Regions from separate parts of the Microbacterium sp. GXF6406 genome, predicted to be linked through region 1. Evidence: predicted binding sites of a transcription regulator. Region 1 holds the regulator's gene; each other region holds the start of a gene.

Region 1 (7,781 bases):
GTGCCCGCCGTAACCGATGTCGCTCTTGATGAGGAAGTATTCGGTGCTGTCATCGGCACCTTCCGGCGCATTCCAGGTGGCCTTCACGCTGCCACCGGTGCCGACCATCGAGAAGGTCGGCACGATGGTGTCGAAGAACATCTCGTGGTCGGATGAGCGCACGGTGTGCACCAACGGGGTGTCGCGGAGCTCGCCATCGCGGTCGTAGTACTGCACGACGTAATAGGTCTCATAGCTCATCCACGACGCGCGGATCCAGTCGTCGGCGTCCTCGAGCTCCTCAGCGACCGGATCGAAGTAGGGCACACTCGTCGTTCGCAGCAGCTCAGGCAAACCGCTGCTCACACGAAGCTCGGCGTCCTCCCACGGGCGGATCGCGACCGTCTGATCCTTCTCGCTCCAGAGATCGTTGTGCGGCAACGAATCTGTCAGAGCACTGTCGAAGAAGATTGCGAAGACGCCGTCCTCATCGCCATCCGGCAATGTGCGCGGGTCCACGCGCATCGGCACCTCGAGCGATTCCTCCGCTGCCAACTCCACCACGGGCGCCCAGGCGTAGCCGCCGGCGATCACCGTGCCGCTCGGATCCCGGCCTCCGATGGCCTCAGCGACGACGAGTCCTCCCGCGATCAGCGCGATCACCGCGGCGATACCGATGCCGGCGATGCCGTCGCACACGGCGCTGCCGCTCCTCCAGCGCGATGGCGGGCGCCGATTCGACGGCTTCTTCCGCGTCGCTCGTGGACTCGGTCCACTGCGTGCCGTCCCAGTAACGGTACGACGCCGCTCCGGCCGGATCGTCATACCAGCCCGGTGCTGCGGCTTCCGTCATCGCTGTCCCTTCACAGGCGCATCGGCGCACCCGTCGTCACTGTTGGATTGTGTCGCCGCTACCAGCGCTCGAGCGCGACCGAGAGCACGGCGATGGCCGCCGGCCCCGCGGTGGATGTACGCACGACCGTGTCGCCCAGCAGCACCCTCTCGGCCCCGGCCTCGTCGAACTTCGCGAGCTCCTCCGGAGCGATGCCGCCCTCGGGCCCCACGATCAGGACCATGTCGCGCTCATCCGCCCGGATCTGTGAGAGCTTCGTCGTCGCCGTCGGATCGAGCACCAGCATCCGCCGCCCCTCGGATGCCGCGATCAGCTGACCGGTCGTCACGGGCTCCGCCACCGGCGGCACCCAGGCGCGGTGCGCCTGCTTCGCTGCTTCACGCACGATGGTCGCCCACCGCTCGCGTCCCTTGACGGCTTTCGCACCCTCCCAGCGGGAGATGCTGCGCGTGGCCTGCCACGGGATGACACCATCGATGCCGAGTTCGCAGGAAGTCTGCACCGCGAGCTCGTCACGGTCGCCCTTTGCGAGTGCCTGCGCGAGGAAGAGACGTATGGTCGGAGCGTCCTGTGCGCGGCGTCCCGTGACCTCGACGTTCACCAGCGACGCGGAGACATCGGTCACGACTCCCTCGAGCCAGATGCCGGCCCCGTCGCCGAGCGTCACCTGCTCCCCCACCCGCAACCGGCGCACGACGGCCGCGTGCTTCGCCTCGGCTCCCGTGAGCGCCACGATGTCGCCGATGCGCGCATCGGTGCAGGTCGGGGCGAGGAAGTGCAGTGCCATCAGCCGCGGAACTTGTCGCGCAGCTTCGAGAACAGTCCCTGCTGGAACTGGGCCAATTGCGGTGCCGGTGCCTTCTGCTTCTTGGCGAAGTCCTCGATGAGCTTGCGCTGCGCCGAGTCGAGCTTCGTCGGGGTGACGACCTGAACGGCGACACGGAGGTCGCCGCGCTGCGTGCCGCGCAGCGGAGTCACGCCGCGCCCCTTGATCGTCAGGATGTCGCCGGATTGCACACCCGAGCGGATCTCCAGATCGACCTGGCCATCGAGGCCCTGGATCGAGGTCTGGGTGCCGAGGATCGCATCGGCCATCGAGACCTCCAGCGTCGCCAGCAGATCGTCGCCGTCGCGGCTGAACGCGGCGTGCGAGGCGACCGAGATCTCGACGTAGAGGTCGCCGTTCGGACCACCGGCACGGCCGACCTCGCCGGATCCGGGCAGCTGCAGGCGCAGCCCGGTCTCGACGCCCGCGGGAATGTCGAGCGAAACGGTGCGGCGCGAGCGCACACGCCCCTCGCCGTGGCACGACCCGCACGGGTGCGGGATGACGGTTCCGTAACCGGAGCAGCTGCCGCAGGGCTGCGAGGTGACGACGTTTCCGAGGAGGCTCCGCACCTGGCGCTGCACATGTCCGGTGCCATGGCAGATGTCGCAGGTGGCGGGCGAAGTGCCCGGCTGCGTGCAGGCGCCCTGACAGGTCTCGCAGAGCACCGCGGTGTCTACCTCGATGTCGCGGTGCGCGCCGAAGATGACGTCGCCGAGCTCCATCGTGACGCGCACGAGCGCATCCTGTCCGCGCTCCTTGCGCGAGCGCGGGCGGTTACCGCGCCCTCCGCCCTGGCCGCCGAAGAACGTCTCGAAGATGTCCCCGAAGCCGCCGAACCCTCCGAAGTCGCCGCCGGCGCCGTCCCCGCCGCCCATGTCGTAACGACGACGCGAGTCGTCATCGCTGAGCACGTCATAGGCGTGCGTGACGAGCTTGAACCGTTCGGCCGCATCCTCCCCCGGGTTCACATCGGGATGCAGCTGCCGAGCGAGCTTGCGGTACGCCTTCTTGATCTCATCCGTCGATGCGTCCTGGGAAACTCCGAGGACTTCGTAATGGTCCGCCACAATCACCTTCCTGCGTGTGCGTGCACACGCGCGTACCGCTTCAGCGGCGCGCCTCGTCTTCGTCGAGCATGCGCGAGAGGTAGCGGGCCACAGCCCGCGCCGCCGCGAGATTGCTCGGGTAGTCCATCCGGGTGGGACCCATCACGCCGACGCGCGCTGTTCCTCCCGGAGTCAGATAGTTGCTCGCGACGATGGATGCCTCGGGCAGCCCGAACGGTTCGTTCTCGGCGCCGATGCTCGCCGCGAGACCATGCTCGTCGGTCACCATCTCGCTCATCAGCCGCAGCAGGGTCACCTGCTCCTCGATTGCTTCGAGGAGCGGGTGGATGCTGCCGCGGAAGTCCTGTTCGCGTCGCGCGAGTGTCGCGGCTCCCGCCATCACGAGCCGCTCCTGGCGGAACTCGGCGAGCTCCTCGCCGATCACGGACGCCAGCGCACGGGCCGCGACATCGATGCGCGAAGGCTCGGAGCCCTTCTGCAGCGCCTGCACGCGGTCGGTCGCCTCGCGCACCGTCTGGCCGGTGAGCAGGGCCGACAGCCGTGCCCGCACCACGGCGACCTCGGCGTCGTCGAGATCCAACGGCAGCCCGGCGATCCGTTGCGAGACTCCGCCGGCATCCGTGACGAGCACGACGAGGACCCGGTTCGGGGCGAGCGCCACCAGCTCGATATGCGTGAGGTGCGCGCGGGCGAACGACGGGTACTGCGCGAGAGCGACCTGGCCCGTCAGACGGGTCAGCACACGGACCGTGCGCGCCATGAGGTCGTCGAGGTCGGCGGGATCCGTGAGGAAGCCCTCGATCGCATTGCGCTGCGCCGAGGACAGAGGGCGCAGTTGCGCCAGATGGTTCACGAAGACCCGGTAGCCCTTGTCCGTCGGCACGCGACCTGAGGAGGTGTGCGGAGCCGTGATGAGTTCTTCGTCCTCGAGTTGGGCCATGTCGTTGCGGATCGTCGCGGCCGAGACGCCGAAGGAATGACGGTCGACGATCGACTTGCTGCCGACCGGCTCATGCGTCTCGACGTAGTCCTGGACGATGGCCTGAAGAACCTGGAGTCCTCGCTCGGTGACCATGTCGCGCCTCCCTTCTGGCACTCAGATACCCGGAGTGCCAATTCTACCCCGGTGCTCAATCCGTCAGCTCGCGCACCACGGCATCCGCGAGCAGCCGGCCCTTCAGCGTCAACCGGATCCGGCCGCGAAGGGCTGCCGGAGCGTCCACGAGCCCATCTGCGATGAGCCCGGCAACGCGGGTGCGATTCGCCTCCGGAAGATCGATGACGGCCATGCCCTCCGCCAGGCGGGTCTCGAGGAGAACCCGCTCCAGAAGATGAGACGCCGCATCGGGGCGCTCGGTTCCCGCTGCCGGGGACTCGGATGCCGCGAGCCGCTGCGCATAGGCTGCCGGATGCTTCACATTCCACCAGCGCAGACCCGCGACATGGCTGTGCGCACCGGGGCCGAAACCCCACCAGTCGCTCCCCCGCCAGTAGGCGAGATTGTGGAGTGACCGGTGATCGGCGCCCGGCACCGACCTCGCCCAGTTGCTGACCTCGTACCACTCGAAGCCGGCCGCGGCCAGGCGGGAATCCACCGTCTCGTACATGTCGGCCTGAAGATCATCATCAGGGCGCGGCACCTCGCCGCGACGGATCTGACGGGCGAGCTTCGTGCCGTCCTCGATGATCAGGGCGTAGGCGGAGATGTGGTCGGACTCGAGCGCGAGCGCAGCATCCAGCGAAGCCTCCCAATCGGCGAGGGACTCCCCGGGGGCGCCGTAGATCAGGTCGACACTAACCTCGAGGCCCGCGCCCTTCGCCGCTGCAACCGCTGCGCGGACGTTCTCGGGCCGGTGCGTGCGGTCCAGCGCCGCCAGCACATGCGGCACGGCCGACTGCATGCCGACCGAGAGCCGGGTGACTCCGGCGTCGGCGAGCGTGCGCGCAACCTCATCCGTCACCGTGTCGGGGTTCGCCTCGACTGTGACCTCGGCGCCCTCACGGATCCCGAAGGCGTCGATGGCCGTTTCGAGCATCCGTGCGAGATCGCCCGCCGGAAGAAGTGTCGGCGTGCCTCCGCCGAAGAAGACCGTGTCCATCGGGCGCAGCGCACCCGCATCGCCCAGAACCCGCTTCGCGAGCGCGATCTCCGCCCGGAGCGTGTCGGCGTAATCGTCCTGACGGGCGCCGCGCAACTCGCTGGAGGTATAGGTGTTGAAGTCGCAGTAGCCGCACCGCACACGGCAGAACGGGATGTGCAGATACGCCGAGAATGGAACCTGCGCATCGATCGGCAGATCAGCGGGCAGACGACCATCGCTCGGAGCAGGATCCCCGAGCGGCAGAGCACCGGCCATCAGAGCGGCGTCGCGTAGAGCGGGGAGATCGCACGCAGATAGCGGTCGAACAGCTCCTTGCGCCGCCGCTTCACGAGCCCCGGAACGAAACGGTAGAGCACGGACACCGGCGCGTCGAATGCGCGCACGGTGAACCAGACCTCATCCGTGTCCTCGCGCCAGTCGATCTCGAAGAGCTCCTCGCCGCTTACGACGGAACCGCCCACCGTGCCCAGCACGAAGCCGATCCGACGGGGCTCCTCGTTCACCGAGATGACCCGCAGCTCGGCATCCGCGCGCATGCCGGAGACGCGGCCGCGCAGCGTCAGGGTCATGCCCGGGCCGACGAAGGGCGTCCCCTCGGCGTCGAAGCGTTGCTCGACTTCGCGCTTGCTCGGCGCAACCGGGTTTCCCTCGGCGTCGAAACTCACGCCCGCGTAGGTAGGACCGGCGGCAGGGCGCACATCTTCGACGTGCAGACCCGCGGCACGCTGAGCCGTCCAGGACAGCAACGCATCTCCGGCGGTTCGGAAACGCTCCTCGCCGCTGCCGATCCTCCAGGAGTTCTCCGCCGGCACGCTGCGCTCCGGCGGATACTGCATCAGATCAGGGGCGTGTGTTGCGCCGACCGCTGCGTAATCGACCGTCTCGTCCCGGAATGTCCCACGCCGCATGACACCCAGACTACTGGGACGGTCCTGGACGAACACCCCCACACGCGATGAGGATGCCACGCCTACTTCTTGTCCTTGCCCTCGACGTCACCGGAGAGCGCGGCGATGAACGCCTCCTGGGGGACCTCGACGCGACCGACCATCTTCATGCGCTTCTTGCCCTCCTTCTGCTTCTCGAGCAGCTTCCGCTTACGGCTGATGTCACCGCCGTAGCACTTGGCGAGCACATCCTTGCGGAGGGCGCGGATCGTCTCGCGGGCGATGATGCGCGCGCCGATCGCCGCCTGGATCGGCACTTCGAAGTTCTGGCGAGGGATGAGCTTGCGCAGTCGCTCGGTCATGAGCGTTCCGTATGCGTAGGCCTTCTCACGATGGACGATGGCGCTGAACGCGTCGACCTTGTCGCCCTGGAGCAGCACGTCGACCTTCACGAGATCGGCGGTCTGCTGGCCGGCGGGCTCGTAGTCGAGGCTCGCATAGCCCTGCGTCTTGGATTTCAGGTGGTCGAAGAAGTCGAAGACGATCTCGCCGAGGGGCATCATGTAGCGAAGCTCGACGCGCTCCTCGCTGAAGTACTCCATGCCCAGCAGCGAGCCGCGGCGCGACTGGCACAGCTCCATGACGGCGCCGACATAGTCCTTGGGCAGGAGGATCGCGGTCTTGACCATGGGCTCTGCGACCGAGGCGACCCGGCCATCGGGGTACTCGCTCGGGTTCGTGACGGTGACCGTCTCGCCCGTATCGGTCGTGACCTCGTAGATCACGCTCGGCGCGGTCGTGATCAGGTCGAGTCCGAACTCACGGCTGAGGCGCTCGGTGATGATCTCGAGGTGCAGCAGACCCAGGAATCCGCATCGGAAGCCGAAGCCGAGCGCCACGGAGGTCTCGGGCTCGTACTGCAGCGAGGCATCCGACAGCTTGAGCTTGTCGAGCGCTTCGCGCAGATCCGCGTAGTCGCTGCCGTCGATCGGGTAGATGCCCGAGAACACCATGGGCTTCGGGTCGGTGTACCCGGCCAGCGGCTCGGCAGCCGGCTTGCGAGCGGTCGTCACCGTGTCGCCGACCTTGGAGAGGCGGACGTCCTTCACGCCGGTGATCAGGTAGCCGACCTCGCCGACGCCGAGGCCCTTGGAAGGAATCGGCTCCGGACTCGAGACGCCGATCTCCAGCAGCTCGTGCTGCGCATTGGTCGACATCATCTGGATGCGCTCACGCGGAGTCAGCGCTCCGTCGATCATGCGCACATAGGTGACCACGCCGCGGTAGGAGTCGTAGACCGAATCGAAGATCATCGCGCGCGCCGGAGCATCCGCATCACCGACGGGAGCAGGGATCTCGCGCACCAGACGGTCGAGGAGGTCCTCGACGCCGACGCCGGTCTTGCCCGAGACGCGCAGGACGTCTTCCGGGCGGCCGCCGATCAGGTCGGCGAGCTCCTTGGCGAACTTATCGGGATCCGCCGCCGGCAGATCGATCTTGTTCAGCACCGGGATGATCGTCAGATCATTCTCGAGCGCGAGGTAGAGGTTCGCGAGCGTCTGGGCCTCGATGCCCTGCGCCGCATCGACGAGGAGGATGGCGCCCTCGCAGGCGGCAAGCGACCGCGACACCTCGTAGGTGAAGTCGACGTGACCGGGGGTGTCGATCATGTTGAGGGCGAACGTCTCGCCCTCGATCTCCCAGGGCATGCGCACGGCCTGGCTCTTGATGGTGATACCGCGCTCTCGCTCGATATCCATGCGATCGAGGTACTGCGCACGCATGTCGCGATCGGCGACCGCGCCGGTGATCTGCAGCATGCGGTCGGCGAGCGTCGACTTGCCGTGGTCGATGTGGGCGATGATGCAGAAGTTTCGGATCTGCGAGGGCGGCGTCGCGGAAGGCGAAAGCGGTTTCAGGGCACGTGGAGACATGTCCCGTCCAGTCTACGGTCAGGGGCGCCTAATGTTCGATTCCTCGACTGCGGTGATAGTCTCTCGAGGTTGCTCTGTACGAATCCGTGACACTCGGTGCCAGCGGAAACCCGACTCCGTACCAGTCGTT
Region 2 (7,781 bases), on a different contig from region 1:
GCCGCACCGACGTTGAGCTCGCCGATCTCGCGGTCGCCGTGGGAGCGGAGAACTCCGACGTCCTGCGCGACTGCATCGAAGACGGCGACTTCACCTCCTGGGCCAAGGAGGCGACCTCGCGGGCGCTCGCAGGCCCGCTCGAGGGGTCGAAGGATCTGGTTCTGACCAGTGCGCCGATGGTCGTCGTCAACGGCGAGGCCTATGTGGGCTCGCTCAAGGATCCGGCCGAGTTCTCGCAGTTCGTGCTGACGGTCGCCAGCGACACCGAGATCACGCCGGCTCCCACGCCGACCGCGACCCCCTGAACTCAGGACCCTCCGGCGTATCGCTAAGCTGGAGGGGTTCGCCGACTTAGCTCAGCTGGTAGAGCACCTGTCTTGTAAACAGGATGTCACGGGTTCGAATCCCGTAGTCGGCTCCAATTGCTCTCGCGGCACTTCCATTTCATGCCGATGGTGGGAGCACGATCGTCGCAGCCGGACGCTACTGAGCGCTGTTCGGCTTGCGGCCGCGGCGGGGGCGGTTGTGCCAGGCCTCGACCGCTTCGGGGGTCAGATCATCGCGGTCCCAGAGGTAGCCGGAGACGTTGCCGATCGGGTCGATGAACGCGTCGCTGGCCGAGGACGCTTCACCGGCGTCACGGCGGCGCATCGTCTGGCGAAGCGATACGGGTGTGACGCCGAGGATTTCGGCGACTTCGTCGATCGTCGCGTAGCGGGCTGCGAAGCGCGGCTCGGCGGTGGCGTCGCGCAGAGCACGCGGTCGTGGCTTGTCCTCGGTCATCGCGTTCTCCTCGCTGTCTGCGGCTGTGCCCCTCACGATAGCCGGGCAGGGGTGAATCGTGGCTAGCATGTCGGCATGGACGATGTGGTCACCCGTTTGGACGTTCCGGGCACCTTCAACTTCCGGGAGGTCGCGCCGGGCGTGCTGACCCCGGGCCTCCTCTTCCGCTCGGACGCTCTGAACCGGCTCACCCGTGACGGACGCCGCAGCCTCGTGGACCTCGGGATCCGGGAGGCGATCGATCTGCGTTCGGGTTTCGACCGGCGCATCGGCGGTCGTGATCGTCTGCGCGGTACCGGCATCGAGCTGTTGCGCGTGCCGATGGACGGCGCCCCGCACGGCGTCGATCCGCGCACGCTCACCCTGCCGGTGGTCTACGCCGTCGTGCTCGATCGCCACCAGCAGGACATCGGCACGGTGATCCGGGCGATCGCCGATGCCGAGGGCGGGGCGGTCGTGCACTGCACCGCGGGCAAGGACCGCACGGGGCTGGTCGTTGCCCTCCTGCTCACGGCTCTCGGCATCGACAGGGACGTCATCGTCGCGGACTACGCGGCGACCGCCGCGAACCTGTCGGGCGAGTGGACGGAGCGGATGCTGCGCAAGATCCGCCGCTTCCGGGTGCCCGTCACGGACGAGCTCATCGAGGTGCTCGCGGGGTCGCCGCCGGATCTCATGACGCGGACACTCGCAGAGCTGGATGCTCGAGACGGCGGGATCGACGGGTATCTCTCCCGCGCCGGCGTCGATGATGGTGTGAAGAGCCGTCTCCGCACACGACTTCTGGCGGGCTGAAACGTCAGAAGAGGCGTTCTGCCGCGCCGCGGTCATCGGCACGCGCGGTCGCACGCACACGTTCGTCAAGGGATGCTGCAGCCACGAGCGCATCGTCGATGACACCGCGCCCGGCACCCGCTCGAAGCCACTCGTCGGCGAACGACGTCGGGATGAGAACAGGCATCCGGTCATGCACATCCGCCAGGTGCGGGGGAGAGGGGCGCATCACGAGGGAATAGCAGGTGTACTCCTCTCCGTCGGCGGTGCGCCCGTGCTGGGTGACGGCCGCCATGCCGAAGACGATGCCCGGGCCGAGCCCGAACTCGTGCCAGACCCGTTCCGGCTTGCGCATCTCCAACCATCCCGACGCCGGAACGATCGCCCGGTGACGGAGCGCCCCGGGCCGTTGCTGCAGTCTTTCTGAGCGCGTGTTGATGGATGGGTACGGTGCCGGGGCGCCATCGACGAGGTGCCCCCACCAGCCGGGCTGCAGCACGGGCGGCGGCCCCGGGGCGATCAGCGGATTCAGGTTGCGCCGGTTGCGGCCGGTCGGCCGCAACGTCTCACCGGCGTTGTGCTCGGCCCACTCGCGCAGACCCTCGAGCATCGCGGCATCCTGCTCGGCCAGCAGCTCGACATCGGTGAATCGCGGATCCAACCCGTAGCTCGCGCACATGTCGTCAGCGTATCCCCGGCCACGGACACTGTGCACGCCGCCGTGTCCGGGTGGCCTGCGCATTTCGATAGGGTTCTGTAGTGTCCGAGACCCGCAGAATCCCCGCGCCGCTCGCGATCGCCGCAGCGGTGTCGATCGGGGCCATGACCGCGATCCAGGCCCGCATCAACGGCGTGCTCGGGGTGCGCCTGGACGACGGAATCGTCGCCGGGCTCATCTCCTTCGCCGTCGGGCTCGCGATCCTCATCGTCGTCGTCTCGCTTCGGGCGCGGCACCGCGCGGCCTTCGCGCGTCTGCGCACCGGCGTGCGCACGCGCACGATTCCTCCCTGGATGCTCGTGGGCGGTGCCTGCGGGGCGCTCACGGTCTCCACGCAGGGGCTCACCGCCGGGGTGCTCGGCGTCTCTCTGTTCACGGTCGGCGTCGTGGCGGGTCAGACGATCCATGGTCTCGTGCTCGACCGGATCGGGTTCGGGCCGGCCGGCGTCGTGGCCGTCACACCGGGCCGTGTGCTCGGCGGCGTCTTCGCCCTCGCCGCGGTCGGCATCTCGCTCAGCGGCGACGTGCTCGACAACGCACCGCTGTGGATGCTCCTGCTGCCCTTCGCCGCCGGAGTCGGCATCGCCTGGCAGGCGGCGACCAACGGGCGCCTCGCGCAGCGCGTGCAGTCGCCCATGGTCGCGACGCTCACGAGCTTCATCGCCGGAACGACCGTCCTGCTGGCGGCGGCGACGGTCAGCGTCCTGCTGCGCGGTGCGCCGCAGGCGCTGCCGACCGAGCCCTGGCTCTATGTGGGCGGATTCCTCGGCTTCGTCTACATCCTGCTCGGCGCGGCGATCGTCGCGCACACCGGGGTGCTCCTGCTCGGGCTCGGGTCGGTACTGGGCCAGCTGACGGCCTCGGTCGTCATCGATGTGCTGTGGCCCGCGGCATCCGGCCCCGCGCTCTGGCAGCTTCTCGCGATGATCGTCGTCGCGGTGGCTTCCGTCCTCGTGGCTCTGCCCTGGCGACGTCGCCGGAACTGATCAGCCGGATTCGGGCATGCGGGTGAGCATGCTCTCCGCATCGATGGGTTTGCGGCGTCCGGGGGTCTTGCCCTCGGGTTTGCCGCCGACGTAGAGCCAACCCAGCAGCTCCTCGTTCTTCTTCAGCCCGTGCGCCTTGCGCAGTGGCTTGGTGCGGGTGTGCGACCCGGTTCGCCAGATCACGCCCCAGCCGGCCTCGTCCAGCAGCAGGCTGAGCGTGTGAGCGACGCCGGAGGCGACAGCCTCCTGCTCCCAGTGCGGAACTTTGTCGCTCTTGCGAAAGCTGGCGACCACGGCGATCAGCAGGGATGCGCGCAGCGGCTTCGTCGACGGCTTCTTGTCGCCCTGCGCCTTCGCGATCGCCGCACCCAACCGTTCACGGTCGGCGCCGCGCAACTCGATGAGTCGCCAGGGCTGCAGGAATGAATGGTCGGCGACGCGGCCCGCGGCGGCGACCAGCGGCAGCAGCTCCTCGCGGGTCGGGGCCTGCTCGGTGACCTCGGACCACGACTGCCGCGCACGCACAGCGTCGAGCGCGCTCACTCCGAATCGGACCCGGGCGTGAAGTTCAGAGCCAGCGAGTTCATGCAGTAGCGGTCGCCGGTCGGCGTGCCGAAACCGTCGGGGAAGACATGGCCGAGGTGGGAGCCGCAGTTCGCGCAGCGCACCTCGGTGCGCTGCATGCCCAGGGTGGTGTCCTCGAGGAGCTGGACCGCATCGGGGCGGATCGATTCGTAGAAGCTGGGCCACCCGCATCCGGAGTCGAACTTCGTGCCGCTCTTGAAGAGCTCCGCGTTGCAGGCGCCGCACGTGTAGAGGCCCGCACGGCTCTCATCGAGCAGCTCGCCTGTCCAGGCGCGTTCGGTCGCCGCCTGACGGAGAACGGCGAACTGCTCATCGCCGAGCTCTTCGCGCCACTCGTCGTCGGTCTTCTTCACGGTGTAATCCGTCATCACGCCTCCTGAGGTCTCTTCCATTGTGCCCCCGGGAACGTGTGCGCGGGTCATCCATGACGACGCGTGACAATGGATGCATGACGGATGCTGTTCGTGAACGCTACGCCCGCTTCGCCGAGGACGAGGCGCCCGGGCGCTCCGACCTCTACGCGGAATGGGCCCGCGGCGTGGCATCCGATCCGGTCGTGCAAGCAGTGCTCGCACGGATTCCGGCCATCCATCGCCAGCCTCCGCTCGTGTTCGCCGTGACCCGCATGCTCGGCGCTCCCCTTGTCGGATACGACGGCTGGCGCCGGTTCGTGATCGACAATGCCGATGACGTCGTCGCCGAGAGCAGCGCGCGCCGGGTGCAGACCAACGAGCCCCTGCGTCTGGCGGCCCTGCTTCCGGTGCTGTCCGAGATCGACGGACCGATCGCCCTGCTCGAGGTCGGCGCGTCGGGTGGCCTGTGCCTGTACCCGGACCGCTACTCCTACCGCTTCGTGGACGACGCTCGAACGGTGCGCGCCGCCCTCGACCCCGAGGACGGGCCGAGCCCCGTCGTCCTCACCAGCACCGTGCGCGGAGAGCTCCCGCCGCTGCGCATGCCGGAGATCGTCTGGCGCGCGGGAATCGACCTCGACCCGCTCGACGCCCGCGACGCCCGCGACCGCGCCTGGCTGCGCGGCCTCGTCTGGCCCGGGGAGACCGGGCGCGAGGAGCGGATCACGGCGGCGCTGGATATCGTCGCCGAGGATCCGCCGCTGATGGTGGGCGGGGATGCCGTCGACGGGATCGGTGCGCTCGCAGCATCCGCACCCGCCGATGCGACGCTCGTGATCACCACGCCGGGCGTCCTCGTGCACATTCCGCGCTCGCGGCGCGAACAGCTCATCGATGGCATCCGCCGTCTGCCCGCGCGCTGGATCACGATCGACGCCCCGGCCCTTCACGACGGATGGAATCCGCCTGTGGACGCGCAGAATTGGCGCGGATCCGTCGTCGCCCTCGACGGATGCGTGCGCGCCGCAGCGGACCCGTTGGGCCGGTGGTGGGAGTGGCGTGCCGCCGGCGGCACGACGGACGCTTAGCCTGAAGACATGCTCGGAGACCTCACCGATCGCGATCGCGCGATCCTGACGCTGGAAGGCGCCTGGCCGCGTCACAACGGCGCGAAGGAGGAGGCGATCCGGTCGAACCTCGGTATGAGCCCGGCGCGGTACTACCAGTTGCTCGGCAGGCTCATCGACACCGAGCAGGCGCTCGAGTACGACCCGCTGCTCGTTCGCCGTCTGCGTCGGCTGCGCGAGAACCGCACCGACAAGCGCGTGTCGCGGATGCGCGGCTTCGCGGGCTGATCCGGCATGCTCCGGCCCGCTGTGTGGGGATTCCGAGGCATTGCCGGATAACATCGACGGGTGCCCAAGCCCGACAGAGACCGTTTCGATGATGTTCCCCGTTCGCCCGGACGCGTCGGAGCGCACCGCGCCGAAGCCCCGGGGATGAACGGTTGGGTCGTTCTGCTGTGGTCGGTCGTCGCCGCGCTCGTCATCGTGGTCGTCGGCATCTTCGTCTCGCTCGTCCTGATGGGACGCATCGTCCTGTCGCCCGAGGTCGAGCCGACCGTTGCGCCCGCGCCGCAGGAGACCGGCGTCGTCGACACGAGCTATTCGGTGCTCGTGCTCAACGCCACCTCCGAGGAGGGCCTCGAGGTCCAACTGCGCGACACCGTCATCAACGGGGGCTGGCCGGCGGAGGACGTGAGCTCGGGCAGCACGGGTGCGGAGGACTTCCCGGAGACGACCGTCTACTACGTATCCGAGGATGACGAACTCGCCGCTCTGGGCCTGGCCGATCTGATCGGCGGCGCGCGCATCGAGCAGAGCGACTTCTACGCCGACCCCAACGATCCCGAGCTGAAGCAGCTCGTCATCGTCGTCGGCCTCGACCGCGCGAGCAGCGCTCCGCAGTCCGATGAGGAAACCGTCGAATAGTCTCCCTCCGCGGCTTGCACTCGCTGGGGTCGAGTGCCAGAATGGGCGTTAGCACTCTCGTACTGTGAGTGCTAAACAGAACGTCTACGTCCAGGAGGGACGACAAAACTCATGGCAAAGATCATCGCTTTCGATGAGGAGGCCCGTCGCGGTCTCGAGCGCGGCCTGAACATCCTCGCCGACGCTGTCAAGGTGACCCTCGGCCCGCGCGGTCGCAACGTCGTGCTCGAGAAGAAGTGGGGCGCTCCCACGATCACGAACGACGGCGTTTCGATCGCCAAGGAGATCGAGCTGGACGACCCGTACGAGAAGATCGGCGCGGAGCTCGTCAAGGAGGTCGCCAAGAAGACCGATGACGTCGCCGGTGACGGAACCACCACCGCGACCGTCCTCGCCCAGGCGCTCGTGCGCGAAGGCCTGCGCAACGTCGCGGCCGGTGCTGACCCGATCTCCCTGAAGAAGGGCATCGAGAAGGCGGTCGCGGCCATCACCGCCGAGCTGCTCGCCAGCGCCAAGGAGATCGAGTCCAAGGAAGAGATCGCCGCCACGGCATCGATCTCGGCCGCTGACTCCTCGATCGGCGAGCTCATCGCCGAGGCGATCGACAAGGTCGGCAAGGAAGGTGTCGTCACCGTCGAGGAGTCGCAGACCTTCGGCACCGAGCTCGAGCTCACCGAGGGCATGCGCTTCGACAAGGGCTACCTGAACCCGTACTTCGTGACGGACCCCGACCGCCAGGAGGCGGTCTTCGAGGAGCCCTACATCCTCATCGCCAACTCGAAGATCTCCAACATCAAGGATCTTCTCCCCGTCGTCGACAAGGTGATCCAGGACGGCAAGGAGCTCGTCATCATCGCCGAGGACGTCGAGGGCGAGGCTCTCGCGACTCTCGTGCTCAACAAGATCCGCGGCATCTTCAAGTCGGCCGCCGTCAAGGCTCCCGGCTTCGGCGACCGCCGCAAGGCCCAGCTGCAGGACATCGCGATCCTCACGGGTGGTCAGGTCATCACCGAAGAGGTCGGTCTCAAGCTCGAGAACACCACGCTCGACCTGCTCGGCCGTGCTCGCAAGGTCATCATCACCAAGGACGAGACGACGATCGTCGAAGGCGCCGGCGACGGCGACCTGATCGAGGGTCGCGTCACGCAGATCCGTCGCGAGATCGAGAACACCGACAGCGACTACGACCGCGAGAAGCTGCAGGAGCGCCTGGCGAAGCTCGCCGGTGGTGTCGCCGTCATCAAGGCCGGAGCCGCGACCGAGGTCGAGCTCAAGGAGCGCAAGCACCGCATCGAGGACGCCGTCCGCAACGCGAAGGCTGCCGTCGAGGAGGGCATCGTCCCCGGTGGTGGCGTCGCGCTGATCCAGGCCGGCACCAAGGCTCTCGACGGGCTCGAGCTCGAGGGTGACGAGGCCACGGGCGCGAACATCGTCCGCGTCGCGATCTCGGCTCCGCTCAAGCAGATCGCCCTGAATGCCGGCCTCGAGCCGGGCGTCGTCGCGCACAAGGTCTCCGAGCTGCCTGGCGGCCAGGGCCTCAACGCGGCAACGGGCGAGTACGTCGAGATGTTCGCAGCGGGCATCATCGACC
Region 3 (7,781 bases), on a different contig from region 1:
TGAACTTCGGCATGGCCGGGTTCATGGCCATCGGCGCCTACAGCTACGCCATCTCGATCCTCTCGTTCGGGCTGCCCTGGTGGGTGGGCATCATCGTCGGCATGGTGATGTCGACGCTGTTCGCCTTCATCCTCGGCATCCCGACGCTGCGCCTGCGCGCCGACTACCTCGCCATCGCGACGATCGCCGCGGCCGAGATCGTCCGGCTCCTCTTCACCTCGACGGCCTTCGAGAAGCATACGAATGCGGCCGATGGTCTGGGCGGCTACCACGCGGGTTTCCGCGCGGCGAACCCCTTCCCCGAGGGGAACTACGGATTCGGCCCATGGACGTTCAACGCGAACCAGCTCTGGGTCCGTGTCTTCGGGCTATTCGTCCTCGCGGTATGCATCTACCTCGTCTGGGCGCTCATGCGCAGCCCCTGGGGCCGTGTGCTCAAGGGCATCCGCGAAGACGAGGACGCCGTGCGGTCCCTCGGCAAGAACGTGTTCGCCTACAAGATGCAGGCGCTCGTGATCGGCGGGATCATGGGCGGCCTCGGCGGCGCCGTGTTCGCCCTGCCATCCGCCGTGGTGCCGGCCAGCTACACGACCTCGTTGACGTTCTTCCTCTGGACCATCCTCCTCCTCGGCGGTGCCGCCACCGTCTTCGGACCGGCTCTGGGCGCCGTGATCTTCTGGGTCATCATGGCCTTCCTCGAAGGAGTCCTGCCCAGCCTGGCGGCCCAGGGCATCCTGCCCATGTCGGCGATCCAGGCGGGCACCCTCCGCTTCGTGATCGTCGGAATCGCGCTCATGCTGCTGGTGATCTTCCGGCCGCAGGGGCTCCTCGGAAACAAGAGGGAGCTGACCTTTGTCAAATAACGCCGCACCCACGAACGGGCGCACCAAGACCACCGGCCTGCACACCGGCGGCGCCGTCCCCGGGTGCAAGAAGGTCGACCCGATCCTCGTCGCCGACCACGTCACCCGCCGCTTCGGCGGCCTCACCGCGGTCGACGTCGACCACCTCGAGATCCCGCGGAACGCCATCACCGCCCTCATCGGCCCGAACGGCGCCGGGAAGACCACCCTGTTCAACCTGCTCTGCGGATTCGACAAGCCGAACACCGGCACGTGGAGCTTCGACGGGCACCAGCTCTCGGGCATCCCGTCCTTCAAGGTGGCCCGTATGGGGCAGGTGCGCACCTTCCAGCTCACCAAGGCGCTCTCCCTCCTCACCGTTCTCGAGAACATGAAACTCGGCGCACCGGACCAGAAGGGCGAGAGCATCCTGCCCAGCCTCATCCCCGCGATCTGGCGCAAGCAGGACACCGAGCTCGAGACGAAGGCGATGGACCTCCTGACCCGCTTCAAACTCGATACCAAGGCACAGGACTACGCCGCGAGCCTGTCCGGCGGGCAGCGCAAGCTGCTCGAGATGGCGCGCGCCCTCATGCGCGACCCCAGTCTCGTCATGCTCGACGAGCCCATGGCCGGCGTGAACCCGGCCCTCACCCAATCCCTGCTCGAGCACATCCTCGATCTGAAGGACCTCGGCATGACCGTGCTCTTCGTCGAGCACGACATGAACATGGTCCGCCACATCGCCGACTGGGTCGTCGTCATGGCCGAAGGCCGCGTCGTCGCCGAGGGGCCACCCGAGAGCGTCATGCAGGACCAGGCCGTCATCGACGCCTACCTGGGCAGCCACCAGGACGTCGACCTCGGCGTGGTGACCGGGCGGTACACGGGCGAGCTCGACGAGTCCGCCGAGGAGATGCTCGAAGAGATCCGCGAAGAGCACGAGGCCGCGATCCACGCCGCAGAGGAGGACAAGCGATGAGCACGACGCAGACGCCCGTCGTCGAGGTGAAGAACCTCACAGCGGGATACCTCCCCGGTGTGAACATCCTCACCGACACCAACCTCGTCGCAGCCCGGGGCGAACTGATCGGCATCATCGGCCCCAATGGCGCCGGAAAATCAACCCTGCTGAAAGCGATCTTCGGACAGGTCAAGGTACGCGGCGGAGACATCCTCGTCGATGGCGAGAGCATCGTCGGCCTCAAGGCGAACGAGCTCGTCCAGCGCGGCGTCGGCTTCGTGCCTCAGACCAACAACGTGTTCCCCTCGTTGACTATCGAGGAGAACCTGCAGATGGGCATCATCCAGCGCCCGAAGTCCTACAAGGAGAGGCTCGAGTTCGTCACCGGCATCTTCGCGGAGCTCGGCGGACGTCTCAAGCAGCGAGCCGGATCGCTGTCGGGCGGTGAAAGGCAGATGGTCGCCATGTCGCGGGCGCTCATGATGGACCCATCGGTGCTGCTGCTCGACGAGCCATCCGCCGGGCTCTCCCCCGTGCGGCAGGACGATGCCTTCATCCGGGTCTCCGACATCAACAAGGCCGGCGTCACCACCATCATGGTCGAGCAGAACGCACGCCGCTGCCTGCAGATCTGCGACCGCGGATACGTGCTCGACCAGGGGCACGACGCGCACACCGGCACCGGACGCGAATTGCTGAACGACCCGAAGGTGATCGGGCTCTACCTCGGGACGCTCGGCGAGGACTGACGCCGCGCGCACGGCGCGGGGTGGATTTCACGGCTCACGACCCGATTGGAGCCGTATTTTCCATCCCACGCCCGGGCGCAGAGAAGGGGCCGGATGCCGCAGCGCCCGGCCCCTTCCTGACAGATCAGTTGATACGGGTGTGGGTGTTGTCGGCGCCGTACTGGAAGACGCCGATCGTGGCTTCCGTCGGGTCGCCGTTGTCGTCGAAGGTGATGGCTCCGGAGTAGCCGTCGTAGTCGGCGGTGCCTCCGTCGAGGATGATCTGCGCGCAGGCCTCGAACGACTCGCACTTCTCACCGTCGCCCGAGCCCCCGGAGACCTCCTGCAGGAAGCCGGCGATGTCGGCGGCATCCGTCGAATTGGCGGCGAGCGAAGCGAGCGCGAGCAGCACGACCGCATCGTACGATTCTGCGCCGTAGTTGAAGTCGACGAGCTCTTCCCCGGCCTGCTCCTGCCACTGGTCGATCAGACGCTGCTGGAAGTCGTCCGCGAGCACGGGGCCCGGCTGGGTTCCCTTGCTCCCCTCGATCGAGCCCGGCATGTCGGCGCCCCACTGCTGAGTGTTGCCGTCGACGAGGTAGAACTTGCTGCCGTCGAAGCCGTTCGACATGAATGCCGGGATGATCGTCGAGGTCTCCTCGAAGCCGATCACGGCGACCGCGTCGGGGCTCTGCGCGAGGATCGAGCTGACCTGTGCATCGAACGACGTGTCGTTGGCGTTGTAGGCCTCGGATGCCACGACCGTTCCGCCGCCGGCCTCGAAGTTCTCCGTCAGCGACGCCTCCAGGCCGGAGCCATAGGCGTCGTTGAGGTAGATGATGCCGAGGTTGGCATGCCCGTCGAGACCGATCTCCGTGGCGAGGACCTCACCCTGCAACAGGTCGCTGGGGGCGGTGCGCCAATAGAGGTCGTTGTCATCCCAATCCGTGAAGTCCGGCGAGGTGTTCGCCGGTGAGAAGGTGATGACTCCCGCGCTGATGGCCTGGTCGAGGAAGAGCTTGGTGACGCCCGACGAGGCCGCGCCGATGAGCGCGGACACGCCGGAGTCGAGCAGCCTCGGAACCGTCGTCTCGAACGCCTTGTTGTCGGCGTCGCCGGAGTCGCCGTACTGGACGTCGACCGTGATGCCGAGCCCCGCCGCGTTGATCTCGGCGGCAGCGAGGCCGACACCAGCCTCTTCCGGCGGGCCGAGGTAGGCGAGCTGCCCGGTCTGGGGAAGGACGGTGCCGATGCTGAGCGTGAGGTCCTCACGATCAGTGGGAGTGGATGGGTCGGCCGAATCATCGGTTCCGGTGCCCCCACCGCACCCGGTCAGAACGATAGCGCCCGCACTGACCAGGGCCATACCGCCGAGGAATTTTCGTGCGCGCGTACTGGTGAAGAGACTCATGCTGCTCCCTTGCTAGATCATGATTCCCGAACGACTCGGGCGCCGTCCGTGAAACAACGGTAGCGGCGAACCCTGTCGCGTTGTGTTGCGATGCGTTAACGGTCTGATCGGGCTTTTCGCCGGGATGCCGGGGCTCAGACGATCGCGGCGGGGCGGCTGCGGCGCCCTCGGCGCGCGGCGAGGACCAGATCGATGACGAAGACGATGACGGCGCACCAGACGATCGCGAATCCGATCCAGCGTTCCAGCGGCATAGGCTCCTCGAGGATCAGCACTCCGGTGAGGAACTGCATGATCGGCGTCATGAACTGGATCATTCCGATCAGGGTGAGGTCGATGCGCCGGGCGCCGGCGGCGAACAGAAGCAGCGGCACCGCGGTGGCGATTCCGGCGAACAGCATGAGCGCGGTGTGCACGGTGCCGGAGGAGCCGAGTGTTATGCCGGTGGTCTGCGCGACGATGATCAGCTGGACGATCGCGATGGGCAGGAGCCAGAAGGATTCGAGGGTGAGTCCGCTGACGGCGTCGACAGCCGCGCCGATGCGCTTCTTGATGAGTCCGTAGACGCCGAAGGAAGCTGCGAGCGAGAGGGCGATCCACGGGAAGGAGCCGTAGCCGATGATGATGACGGCCACCGCGAGCGCGGCGATGCCGATGGCCGCCCACTGCAGTCGGCGGATGCGCTCGCGCAGCACGAGCACGCCCAGCAGCACCGTGACGATGGGGTTGATGAAGTATCCCAGCGACGTCTCGACGACGTGGCCGGTGAGGGTTCCGATGAGGAAAACCTGCCAGTTGATGTAGATGAGCAGGCCGGCCAGGGCGGTCCATCCGAGAAGACGCGGCTGCCGGATGATCGCGATGATGCGCCGCCATCCGCGCATGGCGGTGAGCAGCACGAGGCAGAAGACGAGCGAGAAGACGACGCGTGCTGCGACGATCTCCCAGGGCCCGGTCGGCGCGAGCGTCAGGAAGTAGAGCGGGAGGAACCCCCACAGCAGGTACGCCCCGACCGAGTAGGCGATACCGGCGGGTTGCTCGGCGCGTTGGCGGGTCACGAGGTTCACCCTATGCCCGGGGATGATAGAAGGCCCGGATGCCGTGGCATCCGGGCCTTCTCCGATCGGCGTTCGCGCCGATCAAGATCTGCTGAGAGCGATCAGCGGACGACGACGGCGAGGACGTCGCGAGCCGAGAGCACCAGGTACTCGTCAGCGCCGAACTTCACCTCGGTGCCGCCGTACTTGCTGTACAGGACGCGGTCGCCGACGGCGACGTCGAGCGGAACGCGGTTGCCGTTGTCGTCGATGCGACCGGGGCCGACGGCCACGACCTGGCCCTCCTGGGGCTTCTCCTTGGCAGTGTCAGGGATGACCAGGCCACTCGCGGTGGTCTGCTCGGCCTCGACCTGCTGGATGACGATGCGGTCCTCGAGCGGCTTGATGGAAACCGACACGGTCTACCTCTTCTTTCTTTACGCTGACACGAAAGATTCGTTCGCACTCTCAACCCGAGAGTGCTAATCACAAGTGTATGGGGTCGGCTGGCACTCATGCAATGCGAGTGCCAATTCCGACGGGCGGGCTCCGTCGGGCCGATCTAAGCTTGTCGGATGGAGATGTCCGAGCTCACCGCGCTGCTCACCCCCGATGGCCTCCGGCTCCTCGACGAAGTCGGCCCGCTCGCCTCGACCGGTGACGTCGCCCAGGCCGTCTCGAAGCTGCGCGCCGCGGGCCATTCCCCCGATCTCGTCTCGGCCATCGTCGGCCAGGCGCACCTGCGGGTTCGCGGCGCCGCCAAGTTCGGAGATTTCGCCGAGCGGATGCTGTTCACCCGAGCCGGCTACGAGCAGGCGACCCGTCTCGGCGTCGCCGCCCGCCATGCGGGCCGCATGCGCCGCGCGGGCGTCGAGCGCGTCGCCGATCTCGGCTGCGGCATCGGCGGCGACTCGCTGGCTTTCGCAGGCGCGGGTCTGCGGGTGGATGCGGTGGATGCCGATGAGGTGACCGCGGCGATCGCCGCTTACAACCTCGCCCCCTTCGGCACGGATGCCTCGGTGCACCATGGCACGGCGGAGGAGTTCGCCGAGCGGTTCGCCGCGGACGAGCAGCGCACGGCCATTTGGTTGGATCCGGCCCGTCGGACGGCCGGTCACAGCGAGACGCGGCGGGTCGCGGCATCCGACTACTCCCCCTCTCTCGACTGGGCCTTCGAGCTGGCGACCCGCATGCCGGTCGGCATCAAGCTCGGCCCGGCGCTGGATCGCGATCTCATCCCCGGTGATGCCGAGGCGCAGTGGGTCAGCGTCGACGGCAGCGTGGTCGAGCTCGTGCTCTGGTCGGGGTCCCTCGCCCGCGAGCGAGTGCGCCGCGCGGCGCTGGTGATCCGGGGCGACGAGTCGCACGAGCTCACCGCGGCGGACGACGCCGTCGATGCCGAGGTGCGTGGTCTCGGCGCATTCCTGCACGAACCCGATGGTGCGGTCATCCGCGCCCGTCTGATCGGCGACGTCGCCCGGAGCCTGGAAGCCGGGATGCTGGATGAGAAGATCGCCTATCTCACCGGTGATGCGGCCGTGACGAGCCCATTCGTCCAGAGCTTCCGCGTGCGCGAAGTGATGGCCGCGAATCCGAAGGCGATCAACGCTGTCCTGCGCGCCCACGGCATCGGTACGCTCGAGATCAAGAAGCGCGGCATGGACATCGACCCGGCGCAGTTCCGCAAGAAGCTGAACCTCTCGGGCACGGAATCCGCGACGCTGGTGCTGACACGGGTGGGCGATAAGCGCCTGGCGATCCTCGCCGATCGGGTCTGAGACCGCTGATCAGCCGGAGACCTCTCCGGTCGTGTCATCGATCGACGCGCTCTCGTCGGAGTCGAGGAAGTACTCCGTGGTGTCCGGCATGCGGAGGATCGTCAGCGACGGGTTGCCGGTCGAGTAGCGGCTGACGATGTACTCCGTGCGCAGGCCGTCCACGGTCTGCTCGAGCACGAGGTCGGCGCCGGTCTCCATATCGCCGCACGCTTGGAACGCCCCCTCATCGCCGTAAGCCATCACGCAATAGCTCTGATTCCCCCAGGCACCCCAGACCGGGGAGTCTCCGTCGTAGCCGACCAGCTGCAGCTCCTGCGGGTCGAGGTCGAATGCTGCGGAGACCGTGATGGCGCTGGCGACCTCGTCGTCGGTGAACTGCTCCGTCCAGTCATAGGGCTGGGTGTCCCACCTCTGGAAGAGAGCCACCCGTTCACCACCGATGCCCGGCGCCATCCAGAAGGCCACGTTGAGCTCCGCGCCGCCATCGGAAGGGACGAAGACGGAGCTGCCGAGGTACCCCCGGCCGTCGATCTCGTCGATCTCGTCGGCGTCCAGGCACTCGTCCACCACCCGCCCTCCGGCCGTCGCGATCGCGCACTCGAGGGTGCCCTCATCCGCCGTCGCGAGCCAGCCGACCGCGCCGTACTGCGCCCCCACCGCGACGACCGAGGCCGGGTCGTAATCGCCGCTCGCCTCGAGCTCGGCGCGCATCTCGGCGTTCTCGAGATTCAGCAGGAAACCTGCCGTGTCCCACCCGAAGGCCAGCCAGCCCAGGGCGAAACCGGCGAGCAGCCCGATTCCGGCGAGCACCGACCCGCGGGCGAAGAGCGGACGGCGAGGCGCCGCGAGGGTGACGGATGCGCCGAGGGCTGATTCCTCCGAGGCGTCAGCAGCCTCGGCATCCGCCGGCGTCTCGACCGGCGCAGCGTCCTCGACGGCCAGGGCCGGAACGGGTTCGAGAACCGGAGGAATGGGCGCCAGCCGCCCCATGAGCTCATCCATCCGAGCACGGTCGGCATCT

The links. Region 1 encodes HrcA, which represses chaperone genes, less so after heat shock. Its sites were predicted from a motif close to TTNGCACTCGNNNNNNNCGAGTGCNAA; they were not measured.
Region 2: groL (chaperonin GroEL) is a predicted target of HrcA. The motif match lies at 6,239-6,265, and genes of this name have one in related genera.
Region 3: groES (co-chaperone GroES) is a predicted target of HrcA. The motif match lies at 5,489-5,515, and genes of this name have one in related genera.

Annotation. Positions count from the first base shown of each region.
Region 1 is NZ_JBSJZH010000007.1:114,953-122,733, forward strand. Features, by position in the region: gene ACWAUG_RS06305 (transglutaminase domain-containing protein) at 1-678, opposite strand, end outside; gene ACWAUG_RS06310 (DUF2510 domain-containing protein) at 605-832, opposite strand; gene ACWAUG_RS06315 (16S rRNA (uracil(1498)-N(3))-methyltransferase) at 891-1,619, opposite strand; gene dnaJ (molecular chaperone DnaJ) at 1,619-2,728, opposite strand; gene hrcA (heat-inducible transcriptional repressor HrcA) at 2,769-3,803, opposite strand; gene hemW (radical SAM family heme chaperone HemW) at 3,859-5,085, opposite strand; gene ACWAUG_RS06335 (DUF1990 family protein) at 5,085-5,738, opposite strand; gene lepA (translation elongation factor 4) at 5,801-7,651, opposite strand.
Region 2 is NZ_JBSJZH010000018.1:17,189-24,969, reverse strand. Features, by position in the region: gene ACWAUG_RS10585 (thioredoxin domain-containing protein) at 1-305, shown strand, start outside; tRNA gene ACWAUG_RS10580 (tRNA-Thr) at 346-421, shown strand; gene ACWAUG_RS10575 (hypothetical protein) at 484-783, opposite strand; gene ACWAUG_RS10570 (tyrosine-protein phosphatase) at 859-1,578, shown strand; gene ACWAUG_RS10565 (SOS response-associated peptidase family protein) at 1,583-2,236, opposite strand; gene ACWAUG_RS10560 (DMT family transporter) at 2,317-3,261, shown strand; gene ACWAUG_RS10555 (nitroreductase family protein) at 3,262-3,804, opposite strand; gene msrB (peptide-methionine (R)-S-oxide reductase MsrB) at 3,801-4,214, opposite strand; gene ACWAUG_RS10545 (DUF2332 domain-containing protein) at 4,295-5,287, shown strand; gene ACWAUG_RS10540 (DUF3263 domain-containing protein) at 5,297-5,554, shown strand; gene ACWAUG_RS10535 (LytR C-terminal domain-containing protein) at 5,615-6,190, shown strand; gene groL (chaperonin GroEL) at 6,302-7,781, shown strand, end outside.
Region 3 is NZ_JBSJZH010000003.1:141,205-148,985, forward strand. Features, by position in the region: gene ACWAUG_RS03580 (branched-chain amino acid ABC transporter permease) at 1-863, shown strand, start outside; gene ACWAUG_RS03585 (ABC transporter ATP-binding protein) at 853-1,824, shown strand; gene ACWAUG_RS03590 (ABC transporter ATP-binding protein) at 1,821-2,555, shown strand; gene ACWAUG_RS03595 (ABC transporter substrate-binding protein) at 2,680-3,945, opposite strand; gene rarD (EamA family transporter RarD) at 4,080-5,003, opposite strand; gene groES (co-chaperone GroES) at 5,105-5,401, opposite strand; gene ACWAUG_RS03610 (THUMP-like domain-containing protein) at 5,558-6,760, shown strand; gene ACWAUG_RS03615 (hypothetical protein) at 6,770-7,781, opposite strand, start outside.